Regions from separate parts of the Streptomyces sp. NBC_01485 genome, predicted to be linked through region 1. Evidence: riboswitches for the same ligand, from Rfam matches in the RefSeq annotation. Region 1 holds a riboswitch; each other region holds the start of a gene.
The links. A riboswitch is a leader RNA that binds a small molecule or an ion and turns the genes downstream of it on or off. The one in region 1 is predicted to bind cyclic di-AMP.

Region 1 (4,860 bases):
CTTCCTCCCTGTCGGTCTCCGTCGGCGCGGCTCGTGGTGGCCGACGGGACACCGCATCGACCATACGACAAGGATTCGCCGGGCAACGAGTTGTCCACAGGCCACAGAAACCGGCCGTCCGCGCAGGTGAAGAGTTGTCCACAGGAAGTTCCCGGCGGAAGTTGCCCGGCGGGCCGACCGCATTCGATGATGTTGGTGCTTGATCGCACCTGTTCGAATTAGTGGGGGTTTGATGCCCGAGATCGCCGACGACGGCCGCACCTGGCTCCTTTCGGGGCCCACGAGCAGCTACACCCTCCACCTCACCGAGGCCGACGAGCTGGTCCACCTGCACTGGGGCCCGGGCATCGCGCTCGCGGACGCCGAGGCGCTCGCCGCAGTCCCGGCGTCGGGGCGCGGGGCGTCCTTCGAGTCCCCGCTCGACGGCCGTGAGGAGTACCCGGTCGAGGGCGGTCCCCGTTTCGTCCGGCCCGCCCTGTCCGTGCGCACCGACGAGCGGCGCGGCACCGAGTGGACCTTCGAGACGTACGAGACCGACGGGGCCGACGCGGCGGACGGTGACGGGCTGCGGCTGCGTTTCCGGGACGGCGGGCTCGCCGTCACCCTGCACTACCGGATGCGAGGGGACGTCGTAGAGCGCTGGACGACCCTGCGCAACGACGGTGAGCAGCCGCTGGAGCTGCTGCGCGCCGACTCCGCGACCTGGACCCTGCCCGAGCGCGACGACTGGCGGCTGTCGCAGTTGCACGGCCGCTGGGCCGCCGAGTCCCGGCTCACGCGCTCCCCCCTCACCTACGGTGAGCAGGTCATCGGCAGCCGCCGCGGTCACACCGGGCACCAGCACCTGCCCTGGGTGGCCCTGGACACCGACGCGACCGAGGAGCGCGGCGAGGTCTACGGCTGCGCCCTCGGCTGGTCGGGCTCCTGGCGGATCGCCGTCGCCCAACTCCCCGACGCGCGCGTGCAGATCACCGGCGGCGCGGGGTACGACGACTCGGGCCTGCTGCGGCTGGCGGCGGGGGAGTCCTTCACCACGCCCGTCTTCGCCGGCCTGTGGAGCGACGCCGGGTTCGGCGGCGCGAGCCGCACCTGGCACGCCTACCAGCGGGCGCACGTGATCCCGGACGCCGGACAGGACCGCCCGGTGCTGTTCAACTCCTGGGAGGCCACCTACTTCGACATCTCCGAGGAGCAGCAGGCGACCCTCGCCCGGCGCGCCGCGGCGATCGGCGTCGAGCTGTTCGTCGTCGACGACGGCTGGTTCGGGGCGCGCACCGGCGACCACGCCGGACTCGGCGACTGGCGGCCCAACCCCGACCGCTTCCCGAACGGCCTGAAGCCCCTCGCCGACCAGGTGCACGGCCTCGGCATGCAGTTCGGCATCTGGGTCGAGCCCGAGATGGTCAACCCCGACAGCGAGCTGTACAGGGCACACCCGGACTGGGTGCAGTTCCAAACAGGGCGAAAGCGGACGGAATTCCGCAATCAGCTCGTACTGAACCTCGCGCGTGAGGACGTTCAGGAGTACCTCTGGGAGCGACTCGACGCCATCCTGTCCAGCGCCCCCGTCGACTATGTGAAGTGGGACTTCAACCGCTGCTTCACCGACGCCGGCTGGCCGGACGACCCCTACCCGCAGCGCCTCTGGGTCGACCATGTGCGGGCCCTGTACGCCCTCCTGGACCGGCTGCGGGCCGCCCACCCGGGCGTCGCCTTCGAGTCCTGCTCGGGCGGCGGCGGGCGCATCGACCTCGGGATCATGAGCCGCACCGACCAGGTGTGGACCTCCGACAACACCGACCCGCTCGACCGGCTCGACATCCAGCACGGCTTCAGCCAGATCCACCCCGCCCGGGTCATGGCCGCGTGGGTCACGGACAGCCCGAACACCCAGCTCAACGGCAGGATCAGCTCGTTGCGCTTCCGGTTCGTCAGCGCCATGGCCGGGGTGCTCGGCGTCGGCGGGGACCTCGCCGAGTGGAGCGAGGCGGACCTCGCCGAGGCCCGGGAGTGGGTGGACCTCTACAAGGAGATCCGGCCCCTCGTGCAGCACGGCGACCTCTACCGGCTGCGGCCCCCGGCCGGCGGCCTGAGCGCCGTCCAGTACGTGCGGGGCGACGAGGCGGTCGTCCTCGCCCGGCTCCAGGCCCAGCGGTTCGGCGAGCCGGTTCCGGCGCTGCGGCTGCGCGGACTCGACCCGACATCTTTGTACGAATGCCTTGAAACGGGCGAAGTTCACCGAGGTGCCGTGCTGTTGCACCACGGGTTGCGTACCGGACTGCGGGGCGACCTTGATGCGATGGTTATCCGCCTGCGTCGCATCTGAGTGTTCTGTCCCGAATTGGATCCTTCCTTCCAACTCGCTCTGGGGTAAAGGGACCTGGAGATGTGTCACGTGAGGAGCGTCATATCAGTGACCGTACGTCGTCCGTCATGTTCACGTAATTCGCGTGCTTTTCCAGGGCGCTTGGCGAAAAGCGGGCCTATTGATTGACGGAGCGTGACTGGGAATACGCACAGGGGATCAAGAGAAAAGCGTTATCCGTGCAACCTCTGCTTGTCCCTGTGCGTCTTGGTCGCTTACGTTCCACCCCAATCCGGACGGACGCCTAATCCTGCCGCCGTCCGGTGTCCGCTCACCCATCCGTGTAAGGCAGGAGCGGGGGACCCACAGGTAGAACCGCCTGTTCCGGTCCCGGAACAGGCTTGGGGTAAAGCCGCGCCTCGGCGCGGCCGGGCATCTCCAGCCCGCACCCGACAGCTGACCTCGCAGGCGCCGGAGAGGAATTGGCCATGCCCGCGAAGGGTAAGCACCGTCGTCCGAAGTCCCAGCGTTTCACCCGCTCCATAGCCGTCGCCGGAACCGGCGGCGCCGCGCTCGCCCTTCCGCTCATAGGCGCCACCGGCGCCCATGCGGCGCCCTCTCAGTCCGTCGCACAGTCCGCCGCGCAGACGGTTTCGCAGTCTGTTTCGGAAAAGGCCGTGCAGTCCGTTCCGGTGGCGCAGAAGAAGGCCGCTGCCACGAGTGCCAGGACCTACACCGTGCGGTCCGGCGACTGCCTCTCGAAGATCGCCGACGAGCAGAACGTCAGCGGCGGCTGGCAGAAGCTGTACCAGGACAACCGTCGGGCCGTCGGCGGCGACCCGTCGCTGATCCACCCCGGCCTGAAGCTGTCGATCGGCGCGAAGGCCACGACCGGCACCACCGGGTCGTCGTCCGGCTGGTCCTCCTCGAAGGCGTCGTCCGACGACAAGGCGTCGTCCCCGTCGTCCTCGTCGCCTTCTTCGTCCGGGGCGTCCTCGTCGTCCGGGTCGTCCTCCTCGAAGGCGACCACCCAGGCCGCCGAGAGCAGCACGAGCACCGGCGCCGACACCGGTACCTCCAGTGGTTACGGCCTCCCCGTGGCCGGCGCGACCGTCGGGACCGGGTACCACGTGGCCGGCAGCATGTGGTCCAGCGGCTACCACACCGGCGTCGACTTCGTCGTCCCGACCGGTACCTCCCTCAAGGCCGTGGGCGCGGGCACCGTCGTCTCCGCGGGCTGGGGCGGCGCGTACGGCAACCAGGTCGTCATCAGGCTCGCCGACGGCTACTACGCCCAGTACGGCCACCTCTCCCAGCTCTCCGTCTCGGCCGGCCAGACCGTGACCCAGGGCCAGCAGATCGGGCTCTCCGGCGCGACCGGCAACGTGACCGGCCCGCACCTGCACTTCGAGATCCGCACCACGCCGGACTACGGCTCGGACGTGGACCCGGTCGCCTACCTCCGCTCGCACGGCGTCGCCGTCGGCTGACCCCGGCCGACGACCTCCGCCCGACACGCTCGACACGCCTGACACGCTGCCGAAGGCCGGACCCCGATCCCCGGGTCCGGCCTTCGGTGTGCGGTCTCTTATTCCCTGATTGGGGAACTCTTTAGGAGTGGCTTATCTCACCGTCCGTCAACCCTTTCCTACGGTCGCGTAAGTCACATTCGAAGGTGAATCATGAACTGCTGTGGCAGACGATTCGAAGAATGACAACAGATCAGTGATCGGGTCGTACGTGGCGGTGGGGGACAGCTTCACCGAGGGCGTCGGCGACCCCGGCCCTGACGGGGCGTTCGTCGGCTGGGCCGACCGGCTCGCGGTACTCCTCGCCGACCGGCGGCCCGAAGGCGACTTCGGGTACACCAACCTCGCGGTCCGCGGAAAGCTGCTCGACCAGATCATGGAGGACCAACTCCCCAGGGCGCTGCGGCTCGCCCCGGACCTGGTCTCCTTCTCCGCGGGCGGCAACGACATCCTCCGACCCGGCACCGACCCGGACGAGGTCGCCGAGCGCTTCGAGCGCGCGATCGCGTCCCTGACCGCCGTAGCCGGCACGGTCATGGTGACCACCGGCTTCGACACCCGTGGCGTCCCCGTGCTCAAGCACCTGCGGGGCAAGATCGCCACCTACAACGGGCATGTCCGCGCCGTCGCCGACCGGTACGGCTGCCCGGTGCTCGACCTGTGGTCCCTCAAGTCCGTGCAGGACCGCAGGGCTTGGGACGGCGACCGGCTCCACCTCTCCCCGGAGGGGCACACGCGCGTGGCGCTGCGCGCCGGAGAGGCCCTCGGCCTCGAGGTCCCGGCCGACCCGGAGCAGCCCTGGCCGCCGCTCCCACCGCGCGGCACCCTCGACGTACGGCGCGACGACGTCCACTGGGCGCGCGAGTACCTGGTGCCGTGGATCGGACGCCGGCTGCGCGGCGAGTCCTCCGGCGACCACGTGACCGCCAAGGGCGCGCTGTCGCCGGACGACATCAGGATGCGGATCGCGGCCGTGGCCTGAGCAGCCGTGGCCTGAGCAGGGAGACCGCGAGGGTTGCGGGTGGA
Region 2 (4,860 bases), 2.4 Mb from region 1:
CCGTGATCAGGGCGTTGATCAGGCGTGTGGAGAAGACGGTCCCGGAGCCGAACTTGCCGCTCACCTTGTCGCCGAGGGAGCCGAGGAAGCCGCCGATCTCTCCGCCGGCCGCGGAGCCTGAGGGCACGCCCTCGCCGCCGGTGTCGAAGGTGGCGACGGAGGTCCAGCCCTCGCCGAGGACGTTCAGACCGTCGGCGCCGCCGAAGCCCTGCGCGAAGTCGTCGCCGGACGGGTCGGAGTGCTGCGGCGTCTTCTCCGTCGCACCCTCCTTGTCCCACTTGCCGCTTCCCGCGTCGCCCTTGTCGGCCGCGTCGCCCTCGGTGACCTTCGCGCCCTTGGGGGCGGTGAAGTCGAAGGTGGAGGCGGCGGGCTTGGCGAAGCTGACCTCGGTGAAGCCGACGTCCACGACGGCGGCGCCGCCGCTCGCGGGGGTCAGCGTGAACTTCAGCGGCAGGCCCGTCTTCGCGTCCACGGCCACGCTGATCGCGCCGACCGTGGAACCGGACTGCTTCGGCTTGACCAGCAGCTTGTAGGCGTCGCGGCCGGCGACATGGACGGTGCCGTCGACGGTCACGGAGGTCGTGTCGTCGACCGCCTTCAGGGCGTCCTCGGTGAGGTCCTTGGGCGTGGCCGGAACGGGGGTCTCCGTCTCGCCCTTCTTGGAGCTCTCGTCGACGGTGGAGTGATAGACCTCGTTGGAGGCGCTGTCGTACCCCCACACGTTCTTGCCGTTGTGGATGACGCTGTACTCGGCCGCGTTCTCCAGCAGCGAGAGCTTCTGCTTGTCGGGGCCGTCGGCGGCGACGCGCAGGGTGTGCGTGCCGGAGGCGAGTTCGGTGAGCTTGGCGGACGGGTCGGCGGACGAACCGTCACCGCCCTGCTGTGCGGCGCCGGAAAGGAGACCGCTCTCCAGCCCGCCGAGGTCGGGCAGCCCGAGATCGGTGGTGATCTTCACCGTGCCGGACAACTGCTGTACGTCCGAAGCGGCGATCTTGTCGAGGAGTTGCTGCGCGGTGATCTTCGGCAGGTCGGGGTCGCCGGAGTCGGCGAGCGCGGGGACCAGCCCGATCGTCGCCGCCGCGACACCGATCACGGTGACCGGGACGACGTACCGCACGGCCTTGCGCCGCCCGGCGCGCAGATCCTTGGCCTCCCCGCCGTCGAACGTCCCGCCGTTCGGCTCCCCGCCGGTCATGGTGTCGTCGGTTGCCTTCGGTGCCATGTGTGCCTTACCTCCGTCGTCGGCGGCGGCCGGTCATACCGCTGAACGTCCCACCCCAAGCCGCCATTCTCACCCGAATCGGTGAGGAGTGATGTTTTCCGTGGTTCCCATCTGACCAAATCGCACACGGAAAAGCGTCAGACCGGGGAGCCAACTCCGTGTACGCCTGGGGTATGACACGAAGGCGGTGAGGCGGCATCCAACCCGTAGGGGTACCGACGAACGGGGGTTCCGACAAGCGGAGGTTCCGACGAGCGGGGGTTCGAACCCGTAGGGGTTTCCGGGTGGAGGGCGTTCCGGGGTGGAGGACGTTCCGGAGAAGGCGGTGGACGTTCCGGAGCGGAGGGGGTCAGCCGGCTCGGTGGACCACCGCGTCGCAGAGTTCCAGCAGCGCCGCCTTCGCGTCGCACTCCCGCAGCGGCGCCAGCGCGGACCGCGCGTCCTTCGCGTACCGCACGGTGTCGCGGCGGGCCTGCTCCAGCGCCGGGTGGGCCCGGAGCGCCTCCAGGGCCTCGGCGAGCCGGTCGTCGTCACTGAGGTCGGAGTCCAGCAGCTCGCACAGCGCGATGTCCTCGGGCAACGACAACCGCGCCGCCCGCTCCCGCAGCCGCAGCACGGGCAGCGTGGGAACGCCCTCGCGAAGGTCCGTGCCGGGCGTCTTGCCCGACTCGTGCGAGTCGGACGCGATGTCCAGGACGTCGTCCGCGAGCTGGAAGGCGACGCCCAGCCGCTCGCCGTACTGCGTCAGCACGTCGACGACCGTCTCGTCGGCGCCCGACATCATCGCCCCGAACCGGCAGGCCACCGCCACCAGCGAGCCCGTCTTGCCGGCGAGCACGTCGAGGTAGTGCTCGACCGGGTCGCGCCCGTCCGTCGGCCCGGCCGTCTCCAGGATCTGCCCGGTGACCAGCCGCTCGAACGCCTCCGCCTGCACCCGCACCGCCTCCGGCCCGAGGTCGGCCAGGATGTGGGAGGCGCGCGCGAAGAGGAAGTCACCCGTGAGGACGGCGACCGAGTTCCCCCAGCGTGCGTTGGCGCTGGGCACCCCGCGGCGCACGGCTGCCTCGTCCATCACGTCGTCGTGGTACAGAGTGGCCAGGTGGGTGAGCTCGACGACCACGGCCGACGGCACGATGCCCGGCGCGTACGGGTCACCGAACTGCGCCGCGAGGGCCACGAGCAGGGGCCGGAACCGCTTCCCGCCCGCCCGCACGAGATGCTGGGCGGCCTCCGTGATGAACGGGACCTCACTCTTGGTGGCCTCGAGCAAGCCTTCCTCGACAGCCGCCAATCCGGCCTGGACATCGGCTTCCAGAGCCTGGTCCCGCACGCTCAGCCCGAACGGCCCGACGACGGTCACGAGGGGTCTCCTGTCTGCTGGTGTCCACTGGCGATTACGCGGTTTGTCGATAGGTCTCTGCCACCACTCAAGTCAGCGTATCCGGTCACGTTTCGATCACCGATAGCCCCCACGGTTACAGGCCCGGCGGTATCGGATCACGCCCGTTATGTTTCTGATCAGTACGTATGAACAGATATTTATAGAGTTACCCAGAAGTAATGATTTATGTCGGTTACCGACACACCCAGCCCCTCGACGTTCCTTTCGGTACGAGTTCGGATTAATGTCCGATTTGCCACTCTTGCGAACGTCGGTGAGTTGGCTCACTCGCCACGGCGACCCGGCTCCGGCCCGCAACCCCGCCGATCCCCCGCATCCCCCGCAACCCCAAGCAAGTTGGCGCTTTGCGCACACAAAGGATCAAGCACCCCATAGGCCACAGACAGAGGTCAATAGGGTTGATCTGTGAATTCGCCACTTGTTCCGGACATGTGCCGTCGCATACGTTCCCGACCTGTCGGGCGGAACGCCGAATCCTGCCGCCGCCCGTCACCCTCCGAGAGAACCGCACGGCAGGAGCGGGGGAACCAGGTAAGTCGCCAAACCGGATGCTTCAGACATACCGGTACGGCTCGGGGTGAAGTCGCGTCCGTCAGGACGCGGCCGGGCAGCTCCCGCCCGAACCCGACAGCTCACCTCGCAGGCGCCGGAGAGGAACTTCGTCATGTCCGCTGTCGCTCAGCCGCGCCGCAACCGGCGTACCCGTCTCGTCCGCACGCTCACCGCCGCCGCCGCCGGCGCGGCCGTGCTCGCCCTCCCGATCATCGGAGCGACCAGCGCCTCCGCGGCGACCCCGACCGTCGCCACCGCGACCAGCCTCGGCTACGCCAACAACCTCGACGGCTGGATCCGCGCGTCCCTCCAGGTCATGGCGCAGCACGGGATCCCGGGGTCGTACAACGGCATCTACCGCAACGTCATCCGCGAGTCCTCGGGCAACCCCAACGCCATCAACCTCTGGGACTCCAACGCGGCCGCGGGCATCCCGTCCAAGGGCCTGCTCCAGGTGATCGACCCGACCTTCAACGCCTACCACGTCTCCGGCACGTCGTGGAACTCGTACGACCCGGTCGCGAACATCACCGCGGCCTGCAACTACGCGGCCGCCCGGTACGGCTCGATCGACAACGTCTTCGGCGCGTACTGACAGTCCCCCTTACGGGGCGTTGAGGTCAGTCTCTAGGGGTCCACGGGTACTACGGGTCCTAGAGGGTCCAACGGGGTCCTGCGGAAACAGTCTTTCGAGGACGACGGCCACGCCGTCGTCCTCGTTCGACGTCGTCACCTCGTCGGCCACCGCCTTGAGTTCGGGGTGGGCGTTGGCCATCGCGACTCCGCGCGCGGCCCAGTCGAACATCGGGATGTCGTTGGGCATGTCCCCGAAGGCGATGGTGTCCTCGGCCCGCAGGCCCAGGTGTTCGGCCGCCAGCGCCAGGCCCGTCGCCTTGGTGATCCCGCAGGGCTGCAACTCGACCGTGCCGGGACCCGACATGGTCACCGTGGCGAGCGAGCCGACCGCCGAGCGGGCCGTCGCCGCCAACTCGTCGTCGGACAGGGTGGGATGGCGCAGCAGCACCTTGCTGATCGGCTCGCACCACAGGTCGTCGCGCCGCTCGACGCGCAGGGCGGGCAGGGTCGGGTGCGGCATCCGGTAGCCCGGCTCGATGAGCGTCAGCCCGTCGACGCCGTCCTGGTCGACGGCCGCGTACAGCTGCCCCACCTCCGCCTCGATCTTGCCGAGCGCGGTCTCCGCCAGTTCCCGGTCCAGGGTGACCGACCACAGCAGACGGTCCGCGCCGGCGTCGTACAACTGCGCGCCCTGTCCGCACACCGCGAGCCCCCTGCTGTGCAGGCGGTCGAGCAGCGGTCGTACCCGCGGGGCCGGCCGGCCCGTCACCACGAGGTGGCGTGCGCCCGCGTGCGCCACCCGCGCGAGCGCGTCGAGCGACCGGTCGGAGAAGGTGTCGTCGCCGCGGAGCAGCGTTCCGTCCAGGTCGGTGGCGATGAGGGAGTACGGGGAGTACCGGGTGCGTGCGGCATATGCGGTGGGTGCGGCCATGATCAGAGAATACGGATCCCGCAGCCCCCGGGTTCGACGCGCACCGAACGACGACCGGGTGCTGCCCGGTTCTGCCAACTCCCCTTTAAAAGAAACGGCTTTCTGACGCATCGCCGGGTAGCGGACGGTTAAAGGCCTCTGCACCGGTTGGCAACAACATGCCACGCTACCTACCGC
Region 3 (4,860 bases), 1.1 Mb from region 1:
CGGAGAGGACGACGAGTCCCTGCACGCCGTGCTCGCCGCACTCGGCGACGGCCTCCGTCACGTGCTCGGCCGGTACGGCGAGGACCGCGAGGTCGACAGGCCCGTCGATGTCGCGCACCGAGCGGTGGGCGGGCACTCCGTCGAGTTCCTTCAGGTCGTCGGGGAAGGCCTTGTTCACGGCGTACAGGCGGCCGGTGAACCCGGCCTCCCGGAGGTTGCCGAGAACGCTCCGGCCGACGCCGCCGGGCGTCCGGCCGGTGCCGACGACGGCGACGGAGCCGGGCGCCAGCAGCCGCCGTACGGAGTGTGCCTCGGCGCGCTGCTCCCGCGCACGCTGCACGGCGAGGGAGCGCTCGGTGGGTTCGAGGTCGAACTCCAGGCGGACGACGCCGTCCTCGAAGCTGCGCTTCTGGGTGTAGCCGGCGTCCGTGAACACCTTGATCATCTTGGAGTTGGCGGGGAGCACCTCGGCGGCGAAGCGGCGGATGTCTCGCTCGCGCGCGACGGCCGCGATGTGTTCGAGGAGCGCGGAGGCGACACCGCGCCCCTGGTGGGCGTCCTGCACGAGGAAGGCGACCTCGGCCTCGTCGGCGGGCGCGGAGGCGGCCATGCCGTCGGCACCGATGCGGTCATAGCGCACGGTTGCGATGAACTCGCCGCCGACCGTGGCCGCGAGTCCCACCCGGTCCACGAAGTCGTGGTGCGTGAAGCGGTGGACGTCCTTCGCGGACAGGCGCGGGTAGGGCGCGAAGAAGCGGTAGTACTTGGACTCGTCCGAGACCTGCTCGTAGAAGCTGACCAGGCGTTCGGCGTCGTCGACGGTGATGGGGCGGATGCGCGCGGTGCCGCCGTCGCGCAGCACCACGTCGGCCTCCCAGTGGGCGGGGTACTCGTGCCGGTCCGACGCGCTCTGCATGGGGCCCAGAGTACGGCTCGCATCTGACGACGGCGCGAGGCAGTCTGTGGAGGACGGACGTCGGATCGAGGCCGCGATCCGACGTCCGCGCACCGGGACGGGTCGCGAGGACCCGTCCCTCACACGCTTCACGTGTGGAACACTGGTCTAGACAACCTGAACACTGAAGGGCAGCATCACATGGCTGAGCGCCGCGTCAACGTCGGCTGGGCCGAGGGCCTTCACGCCCGCCCCGCTTCCATCTTCGTCCGGGCCACCACGGCCGCAGGTATCCCGGTGACGATCGCCAAGGCCGACGGCAACCCCGTCAACGCGGCCTCCATGCTGGCCGTTCTCGGCCTGGGCGCCACGGGCGGCGAGGAGATCGTCCTCGCCTCCGAGGCCGAGGGTGCGGAAGCCGCCCTCGACCGGCTGGCGAAGCTGGTCGCCGAGGGTCTCGAGGAGCTCCCCGAGACCGTCTGAGCAAGGACCGGCCGAGCAGGCCTTGTCTTATTCGAGGGGCGCGGTGCTCGTCACTTGAAAGACGTCGTCCCGCAAACTCCGAAGGGCTCGTCCGAAATTATCGGGCGAGCCCTTCGCATTTCCCGTTGACGGGCAGCGGAAATAATCCCCCGCGAATTATCCCCCTCTTTGTATACGGCTCCCGTGTTAATGCCGCAGGCCCGTCATGTTTACGGGAGGTTGCGAAGTCCTCACGCGGTCGGCGCGCTCCGGTCCGCCGGAAAAGCGCAGCCGGTGCACGGCGGTCGAGCGCTCGGTGTGCAGCGCCGTGACGGCCCGCGCGCGCTCCCCGTCGCCGCGCGCCACCGCGTCCACGATCGCGCCGTGCTCCGCCCAGGACTCCACCGGGTTGACCGGCGCCTCCACCGCGTACATCCAGGCGATCTTGTGGCGCAGCTGGGTGAGCATCGACGTCAGGGCGTGGCTTCCGGAGGACTGGGCGAGCGTCTCGTGGAACCAGCCCCCCAGGGAGCGCAGATCGTCGCTGTTGCCCCTCCTGGCCCGCTCCTGGCCCAGCCGGACGAGGCCGCGCAGCACCTTCAAGTGGGCCTCCGTGCGCCGCTGGGCGGCCCGGGAGGCGCCGAGCGGCTCCAGGAGCATGCGCATCTCCAGCAGGTCCGCGGCCTCCTGCTCGGTCGGTTCCGCGACGCACGCGCCCGCGTGCCGCCGCGTGACGACGAAGCCCTCCGCCTCCAGCGTGCGCAGCGCCTCCCGGACGGGGACGCGGGACACGCCGTAGCGGCGGGCGAGGAGTTCCTCCGTGAGGCGGCTGCCGCGCTCGTAGACACCCGCGACGATGTCGTCCCGGATGGCCGTGCACACCGAGTGCGCCGGAATACGCATGACGGACCTCCGCCTTAATCCCCGTGAAACGTCGACGATTGACGTGTGTTCCGTGACTCTATTGCAATGAGCGGGAATTTCCGATGGCGGGCCGGAATCCAGGGATATTTTTTGGACAGGAAGGCATCGAAAACGGCGAAAGCCCCGGCCGGAAGGGCCGGGGCTGGACGATCTGTCGCCGTGCGTCGTCAGACGTTCACGCCGTGCTGGCGGAGGTAGGCGACCGGGTCGATGTCCGAGCCGTACTCCGCGCTGGTGCGGGCCTCGAAGTGCAGATGCGGGCCGGTGACGTTGCCGGTCGCGCCGGACAGGCCGATCTGCTGGCCGGGGGCGACCTGCTGGCCCACCGAGACGCCGATGGACGACAGGTGGCCGTACTGGGTGTACGTGCCGTCGTTCATCTTGATGACGATCTGGTTGCCGTACGAACCGCCCCAGCCGGCCTCGACGACGGTGCCCAGGCCGACCGCGTGCACCGTGGTGCCGGTCGCGGCGTGGAAGTCGATGCCGGTGTGGCTGCCGGAGGACCACAGGGAACTGCTGGCGTGGTAGCCGGTGGAGACGTAGGAGCCGGTGATCGGCGGCACGAAGGCGTTGAGCAGCTTGCGCTCGGCCTCCCGGGCGGCACGCACGCGTGCCTCGCGCTCCTCCACGGCCTTCTTGGCGGCCGCCTCGCGCGCGGCCTCCTCGTAGGCGGCCTTCTTCTGCACGGCGACCTGGTCGTCGATCTGCTCGATGACGGATTCGCCGGCGGTGACGACGGGGATCAGCCCGGTCTGCTCGGGGGCGGGCTCGGCGGCGAAGGCCGGAACGGAGGCGACGGTGGCCATGACACCGGTGGTGGTGAGCGCCGCTACGCCCGCCGCGCGCGCGGTGGTGCGCTGCATGCGGCTGGGCCGACGGTGCTTCCCGGAGCGGACGGCACTGGTGGACGCCATGAAGCGGGGGGTGTCCTTTCCTTCCCTCTCGCCTACCGGGTTAGCTGACGGGTTCGGAGCAGGAAGGTCTCCTACGGGCCCCCTCGCGGCTCGCGCGGGCGTCCGATTCACCCCAGGGACTTCTGGGCCCCTCCAGCCGCGAAGGCGGCGACAGGAGGGAGGGTCCCCGGCTCCCCTGGCTCGCGCCGTACGGGGACTCGGCGATGGCTGTCCGGTGCCGCGGTTGCGGCGCACTGCCTGACGAACAGTCCGGACGAAGCTAAGCGGGACACCTTTGAATCCTCAAACGAATCCCGGTTTTTGTAGCGCATCCCACAGGGCAGACAGGCAGCCTCCACCTCAATTCGGACACCAGGAGGCCCTGGTGACGTGTCCGTCGACCAGGGCCCCTACGCGCGCGTGCCGTTGCCCGCGTCCGTCGTGCCGGCTACTCGGCGGAGACGACCTTCACCTCGCCGATGCCGAGGGCCTCGACCGGCTCCTTGATCTGAGCCGCGTCGCCGACGAGGACGGTCACCAGCCGGTCCACCGGGAAGGCATTCACGGCCGCCGCTGTGGCCTCCACGGTGCCGGTCGCGGCGAGCTGCTGGTACAGCGTCGCCTGGTAGTCGTCGGGCAGGTGCTGCTCGACCTGGTCGGCCAGGGTGCCCGCGACGGCCGCGGCGGTCTCGAACTTCAGCGGCGCCACCCCGACCAGGTTCTGCACGGCGACATCACGCTCGGCGTCGGTCAGGCCCTCGGCGGCGAGGGTGCGCAGCACCTTCCACAGGTCCTCCAGCGCGGGACCGGTGTTCGGGGTGTCCACGGAGCCGCTGATGGCGAGCATCGCGGCGCCCGAGCCGTCCGGGGCGGACAGCATGACCTGCCCGAAGGCACGGACGCCGTAGGTGTAGCCCTTCTCCTCGCGCAGGACGCGGTCCAGGCGGGAGGTGAGGGTACCGCCGAGGCAGTACGTGCCGAGCACCTGCGCGGGCCACACGCGGTCGTGCCGGTCGGCGCCGATCCGGCCGATCAGCAACTGCGTCTGGACGGCGCCGGGGCGGTCCACGATGACGACCCGGCCGGTGTCGTCGGCGGTCACCGGCGGCACCGGCCGCGGCTGCGCCGAGGAGCCCGTCCAGGCGCCCAGGGTGTCGCCGAGGAGCGCGTCCAGGTCGACGCCGGTGAGGTCGCCGACGACCACGGCGGTGGCCGTGGCGGGGCGGACGTGCTTCTCGTAGAAGGCGCGTACGGCTACGGAGTCGATCTTCTCGACCGTCTCCGCGGTGCCCTGGCGCGGGCGGGACATGCGCGCGGTGGCCGGGAACAGCTCCTTGGAGAGCTCCTTGGCGGCGCGCCGGGAGGGGTTGGCCAGCTCGTGCGGGATCTCGTCCAGGCGGTTGTGGACGAGGCGCTCGACCTCGCTGTCGGTGAACGCGGGCGCCCTGAGGGCGTCGGCGAGCAGACCGAGGCCCTTGGGCAGACGCGAGGCCGGCACTTCGAGGCTGAGGCGGACGCCGGGGTGGTCGGCGTGCATGTCGAAGGTGGCGCCGCAGCGCTCCAGTTCGGCGGCGAACTCCTCGGCGGAGTGCTTGTCGGTGCCCTCGGCGAAGGCGCGCGCCATGATCGTGGCGACGCCGTCGAGGTCGGCCGGTTCGGCGTCCAGGGGCGCGTCGAGGTGGA
Region 4 (4,860 bases), 7.0 Mb from region 1:
CAGCAGGCGCAGAAGGAGGGGCTCCCATGAACCGATCACCGTCCGCCCGCCATGTCCTGCCCGAGTTCACCGAACGCACGAGCTTCGGGCACCGGACGATGGATCCGTACTCGAAGCTGCTGGAGGAGCGGATCGTCTTTCTGGGGACGCCGGTCGACGACATCGCGGCGAACAACGTGATGGCCCAGTTCATGTACCTGGAGCACAAGGACCCGGACCGGGACATCGCGCTGTACATCAACTCCCCGGGCGGCTCGTTCAGCGCGATGACGGCCCTGTACGACACGATCCGGTACGTCACCTGCGACGTGGCGACGACCTGCCTGGGCCGGGCGGACTCGTCCGCCGCGGTGCTGCTGGCGGCGGGTGCGCCGGGCAAGCGGTTCGCGCTGCCGGGCGCGCGGATGACGATCCGCCAGCCGTCGCTGCCCGAGCCCGTCGAGGGGCAGGCCAGCGATCTCGTCATCGAGGCGGACGAGCTGTTGCGCACCCGGGCCACCCTGGAGGAGATGCTCGTACGGCACACCGGGCGCACTCCGGAGCAGGTGACCGCGGACATGGAGCGGGACAAAGTCCTCACCGCCCAGGAGGCCGTGGAGTACGGCCTGGTGGACGAGATCATCTCCAGCCGCAAGACCTCGGCCGGCGCGCCGGACGGGAGGTGAGCCGCCGATGGTGCCCGAACTGCCGCCGCTGCCCGCGCTGACCCGGGCCGAGGCCGAGCTGATCGACGGCTACCTCGACGTCGTCGACCTGCTGGGCCGGATCAACCCCGCCCACCACGGGGACACGTACCGCGGACTGCGCGCCGCCCAGGCGCTGGTGAGCAAGGCGACCGCGCTGCGCGACGCGCTGACGCTGATGCACCAGCGGGGCGAGAGCGAGCTGCACGCGCCGACGCTCGCGCGGGCGCTGCGCGTCCTCGACGGGGAGCGTCGCACGGCGCGCGTCACGGTCCCTCCGCTCTCCGACAGTTGACACGGCCCGCCTCCGGGCCGGACGGCCCGCGCCCCGCGCGTGTCGTGCGGCCCGGAGTTGAAACGGACCAGTCGAGGTACCCCCGTACGGCGTAGCGTGCGCTGCCTCCGCAGGCCGGTCGAGGTTGCGCAAAAGAGAACGATTCGGGCGGAATTATAGGCTCCGCCGCTGGTCCGGGGCCCTTTGGCGACCTTTGACGACCTTGACACCTGATCGGCCATCAGGGTGTCCACCCGAACGGGTGAGTGGTGAGTAACCCCACAAATCCCCGGTTCCATTGGGTTTTTCGGACATCGGTGAGTCAAGATCCCTGACTGACGACAAGCCCCCGCCACAAGAGGCGGGGCGGTCCGGGCGGACGCCGAGTCCTGCCGCCTCCCGGATGACCGGTCGACAGAAGTGCATCGGCAGGAGTGGAGGACCCAAGCACGACGGGTCGCCGGAACGGTCACGCCATGACCGGGCCGAGCAGCCCTTGGGGTGAAGCCGCGTCAGCGGCCGGGCAACTTCGCCAGCCCGAATCCGACAGGTCATCCTTCACAGGCGGCTGACGAAGGGTTGCGCATGACTGCGCTCAATCGTGTCCCGTCGCTCATGGTCCGGGCCGGTACGGCCTCGGCTTTCGCCATCGCCGCCGTGGGCGGCTCGGTCGTGGTCCCGGGGCTCGCCACCGACGCCGCGGCCGCCACACCGGCGACGAAGGCGCTCCAGATCGCGGCATCGAAGAAGGGTGCCCCGTACAAGTACGGAGCCACAGGGCCGAAGAGGTTCGACTGCTCAGGGCTCACGCTGTACTCGTACAAGAAGGCGGGCAAGAGCCTGCCTCGGACGGCGGCCCAGCAGTACAACAAGACGAAGCACATCTCGGCGTCCGGCCGTAAGGCGGGCGACCTGGTGTTCTTCCACTCGGGTTCGAACGTGTACCACGTCGGGATCTACGCGGGCAGCGGCAAGATCTGGCACTCGCCGAAGACCGGAGACGTGGTGAAGCTGCAGAAGATCTGGACCAAGAGCGTCTGGTACGGCCGGGTCCGCTAGGCCCGCCGAACCTCTCGCGGCGGTGCCGGCGTCCCTGACGCGCCGTCACCGCCCCGGGATCTCGCCCTCCGCGGGGGCCGCCGGGGCAGTCAGGGCTCCGGTCACCGGCTCCACGGTGGGGACCGACGTCGGAACCGCCGTCGGGACGGTCCACGGGAGTTCCACGGTGACCGTCTTGCCGCCCTCCCGGGTGGGCCGCACTCTCAGCTTGCCGCCGCACTCCGCGGTCAGCCAGCGAATGATCACCATGCCTCGGCCGTTGTCCTGCTGGACGGCGGCCGGCAGTCGTTGCGGGAAGCGCGGGTGGCTGTCGGTGACGCCGATGCGCAGATGCTCGTCACGCTCGAGGACGAGGCCCACCGTGAAGGTGGGCGACTGCCCGAAGGTGTGCTGTACGGCGTTGGTGGCGAGTTCCGAGACGATCAGCCGGACGGTGTCGGCCACCTCCGCGTCCGCCGGCAGACCCCATTCCCCGAGGGTGCCGGCCACGAAGCCGCGGGCCGTGGAGACCGAGGCGGGATCGCTCGGCAGAGTGACGGATGCTTCCAGGTGATCTGCCATGGCGACGTCGTCCCTTTCCCACGGGACCGAGGTCCGACACGGTGCGTGTGGTTCGAGTACGGTCCCGGACTGGCTGCTTCTTCGCCAGACTGCCATCACCGCACCGGTCACGGGTGGCGATCCACCAAGATATGCATATATCTGTCGCTCAATGCGGTGAACTCTGCGACGACAGAGCGTATTCGGACGGCCCGGGAGGAGTAAGGAGGAGTCCATGCAACACGGTCCCGCGGTACGCCGCCGAAAGCTGGGCGCCGAACTGCGCACGCTGCGCTCCCGGGCGGGCCTCACGAGCGGTGAGGCGGCCCGGCTGGTGGGCTGGCACCAGTCCAAGGTGAGCCGTATCGAGACCGGCACCAGTGGATCGAAACCGGCCGATGTGCGGTTACTCCTCGACGCCTACGGAGTGGCCGATCCGCATCTGCGGGAACTGATGCTGGCGCTGGCGGGCGCCGAGGGCAGCGGCGGCCGGGACCACTGGTGGCACGCCTACCGCGGGGTGCTGCCGCCCGCCTACCGGGACTTCATCAGCCTGGAGTCGCAGGCGAGCGCGATGCGCACCCTGGAGACGACCGTGGTCCCGGGCCTGTTGCAGACGCCCGAGTACGCGCGCGCGGTGACCAGGGCGGCCGTGGAGGGCATCGACGAGGCGCAGCTCGACACCCTGGTGGAGGTGCGGATGGCCCGCCAGGACGTGCTGCGCGGCCGGCCGCCGCTGGAGCTGTGCGCGGTGCTGGACGAGGCGGTGCTGCGGCGGGAGGTGGGCGGGCCCGAGGTGATGGCGCGGCAGCTCGGCCGGCTCGTGGAGGCCGCCCGGCTGCCCCAAGTGCGGCTCCAGGTGCTGCCGTTCGCCGCCGGGGCACATATCGGGATGACCGGCCCTTTCGTTATCTTCTCGTTTTCGCGCACTTCTGATCTGGACGTGGTTGTTCTAGACCACTTGATGAGTAGCCTCTATCTCGAACGGAAAGAAGACCTCCAGGCCTACACCGAGGCCTTCAACGCCCTTCGGGCGCAAGCCCTTTCGCCCGGGGACTCATCGGAATACATCGCCGCGCTGGCAGGCGGCGCATAAGGAGGCACCATGTCCGCAGCACCGCGGAACGTACCTTCCCGTACCGATCCCGACGCTCTCCCGCCGATGCGGTGGCTGCGCAGCAGCTACAGCACGGGAGCGAACAACTGCGTCGAGACCGCCCGGCCGGCCGCCGGCCCCTGGGCCGGTCTGCTCGCCGTACGCGACTCCAAGGACCCGGCCGGACCCGCCCTGCTCTTCTCCCCCGAGAGCTGGACGGGCTTCACGACCGCGTTCCACTGAGCACACCGCGCAACTGAGCACACCGCAGCAGTCGGCACGCAGTGCTCAGCGGCGACCCACGGCCGTGTCACGCCGACTCATGGTCGGGTCTCGTCGATCACCCGTACAGCGCGTTCCAGCTCGGCCCCGGAGAGGTCCGCGCGGGCGGTCAGCCTGAGGCGTGAGATGCCGTCGGGCACGGAGGGAGGACGGAAGCAGCCCACGGCCAGGCCTGCCGACCGGCAGTCCGCCGCCCACCGCACGGCCGTCTCCGGGGACGGCGCCCGCACGGAGACGACCGCGGCGTCCGGACGCACCGCTTCCAGACCCGCGGCCGTCAGCCGTGCGTACAGCTCGCCCGCCACCGCACGCGCGCGCGGCGCGCGCTGCGGCTCCGCGCGCAGCAGCCTGAGGGCGGCCAGCGCCGCGCCCGCCGCCGCCGGGGCCAGACCGGTGTCGAAGATGAACGTCCGCGCCGCGTTGACCAGGTGGTCGATCACGCGCGCGGGGCCCAGCACGGCGCCGCCCTGGCTGCCGAGCGACTTCGACAGCGTGACCGTGACGACGACGTCGTCGGCGCCCGCGAGACCCGCCGCGTACGGCGCGCCCTGTCCGCCGTCCCCGAGCACGCCGAGCCCGTGGGCGTCGTCGACGACCAGTCCGGCGCCGTACGCCCGGCAGGCGGCCGCGAGGGCGGCCAGCGGGGCGGCGTCGCCGTCGACCGAGAAGACCGTGTCGGAGACGGCCACGGCCGGGCCGTCGTGCGTGCCGAGCGCCTTGCGCACGGCGTCCGGGTCGGCGTGCCCGACGACCTGGGTGGTGCCGCGGGCCAGCCGGCAGCCGTCGATGAGCGAGGCGTGGTTGCCCGCGTCGGAGACGATCAGCGAGCCGTGCGGGGCGAGCGCGGTGACCGCGGCGAGGTTGGCCGCGTACCCGGAGGAGAAGACGAGGGCCGCCTCGAACCCGCAGCGCTCCGCGAGTTCCCG

Region 2: linked by a shared signal. The riboswitch ahead of OG352_RS25790 (transglycosylase SLT domain-containing protein) and the one ahead of OG352_RS35855 (M23 family metallopeptidase) in region 1 are both predicted to bind cyclic di-AMP.
Region 3: linked by a shared signal. The riboswitch ahead of OG352_RS32010 (M23 family metallopeptidase) and the one ahead of OG352_RS35855 (M23 family metallopeptidase) in region 1 are both predicted to bind cyclic di-AMP.
Region 4: linked by a shared signal. The riboswitch ahead of OG352_RS04720 (C40 family peptidase) and the one ahead of OG352_RS35855 (M23 family metallopeptidase) in region 1 are both predicted to bind cyclic di-AMP.

The regions. Positions count from the first base shown of each region.
Region 1 is NZ_CP109435.1:8,132,207-8,137,066, forward strand. It holds gene OG352_RS35850 (alpha-galactosidase) at 233-2,326, shown strand; cyclic di-AMP (ydaO/yuaA leader) riboswitch at 2,628-2,791, shown strand; gene OG352_RS35855 (M23 family metallopeptidase) at 2,794-3,795, shown strand; gene OG352_RS35860 (SGNH/GDSL hydrolase family protein) at 4,031-4,816, shown strand.
Region 2 is NZ_CP109435.1:5,692,463-5,697,322, reverse strand. It holds gene OG352_RS25800 (LolA family protein) at 1-1,222, opposite strand, end outside; gene OG352_RS25795 (polyprenyl synthetase family protein) at 1,572-2,582, opposite strand; cyclic di-AMP (ydaO/yuaA leader) riboswitch at 3,082-3,285, shown strand; gene OG352_RS25790 (transglycosylase SLT domain-containing protein) at 3,289-3,771, shown strand; gene OG352_RS25785 (HAD family hydrolase) at 3,781-4,683, opposite strand.
Region 3 is NZ_CP109435.1:7,064,937-7,069,796, reverse strand. It holds gene OG352_RS32025 (bifunctional acetate--CoA ligase family protein/GNAT family N-acetyltransferase) at 1-916, opposite strand, end outside; gene OG352_RS32020 (HPr family phosphocarrier protein) at 1,097-1,378, shown strand; gene OG352_RS32015 (GntR family transcriptional regulator) at 1,565-2,260, opposite strand; gene OG352_RS32010 (M23 family metallopeptidase) at 2,449-3,198, opposite strand; cyclic di-AMP (ydaO/yuaA leader) riboswitch at 3,213-3,411, opposite strand; gene OG352_RS32005 (M16 family metallopeptidase) at 3,626-4,860, opposite strand, start outside.
Region 4 is NZ_CP109435.1:1,139,647-1,144,506, forward strand. It holds gene OG352_RS04710 (ATP-dependent Clp protease proteolytic subunit) at 27-665, shown strand; gene OG352_RS04715 (hypothetical protein) at 673-978, shown strand; cyclic di-AMP (ydaO/yuaA leader) riboswitch at 1,369-1,539, shown strand; gene OG352_RS04720 (C40 family peptidase) at 1,543-2,016, shown strand; gene OG352_RS04725 (ATP-binding protein) at 2,062-2,577, opposite strand; gene OG352_RS04730 (helix-turn-helix domain-containing protein) at 2,792-3,652, shown strand; gene OG352_RS04735 (DUF397 domain-containing protein) at 3,662-3,895, shown strand; gene OG352_RS04740 (8-amino-7-oxononanoate synthase) at 3,973-4,860, opposite strand, start outside.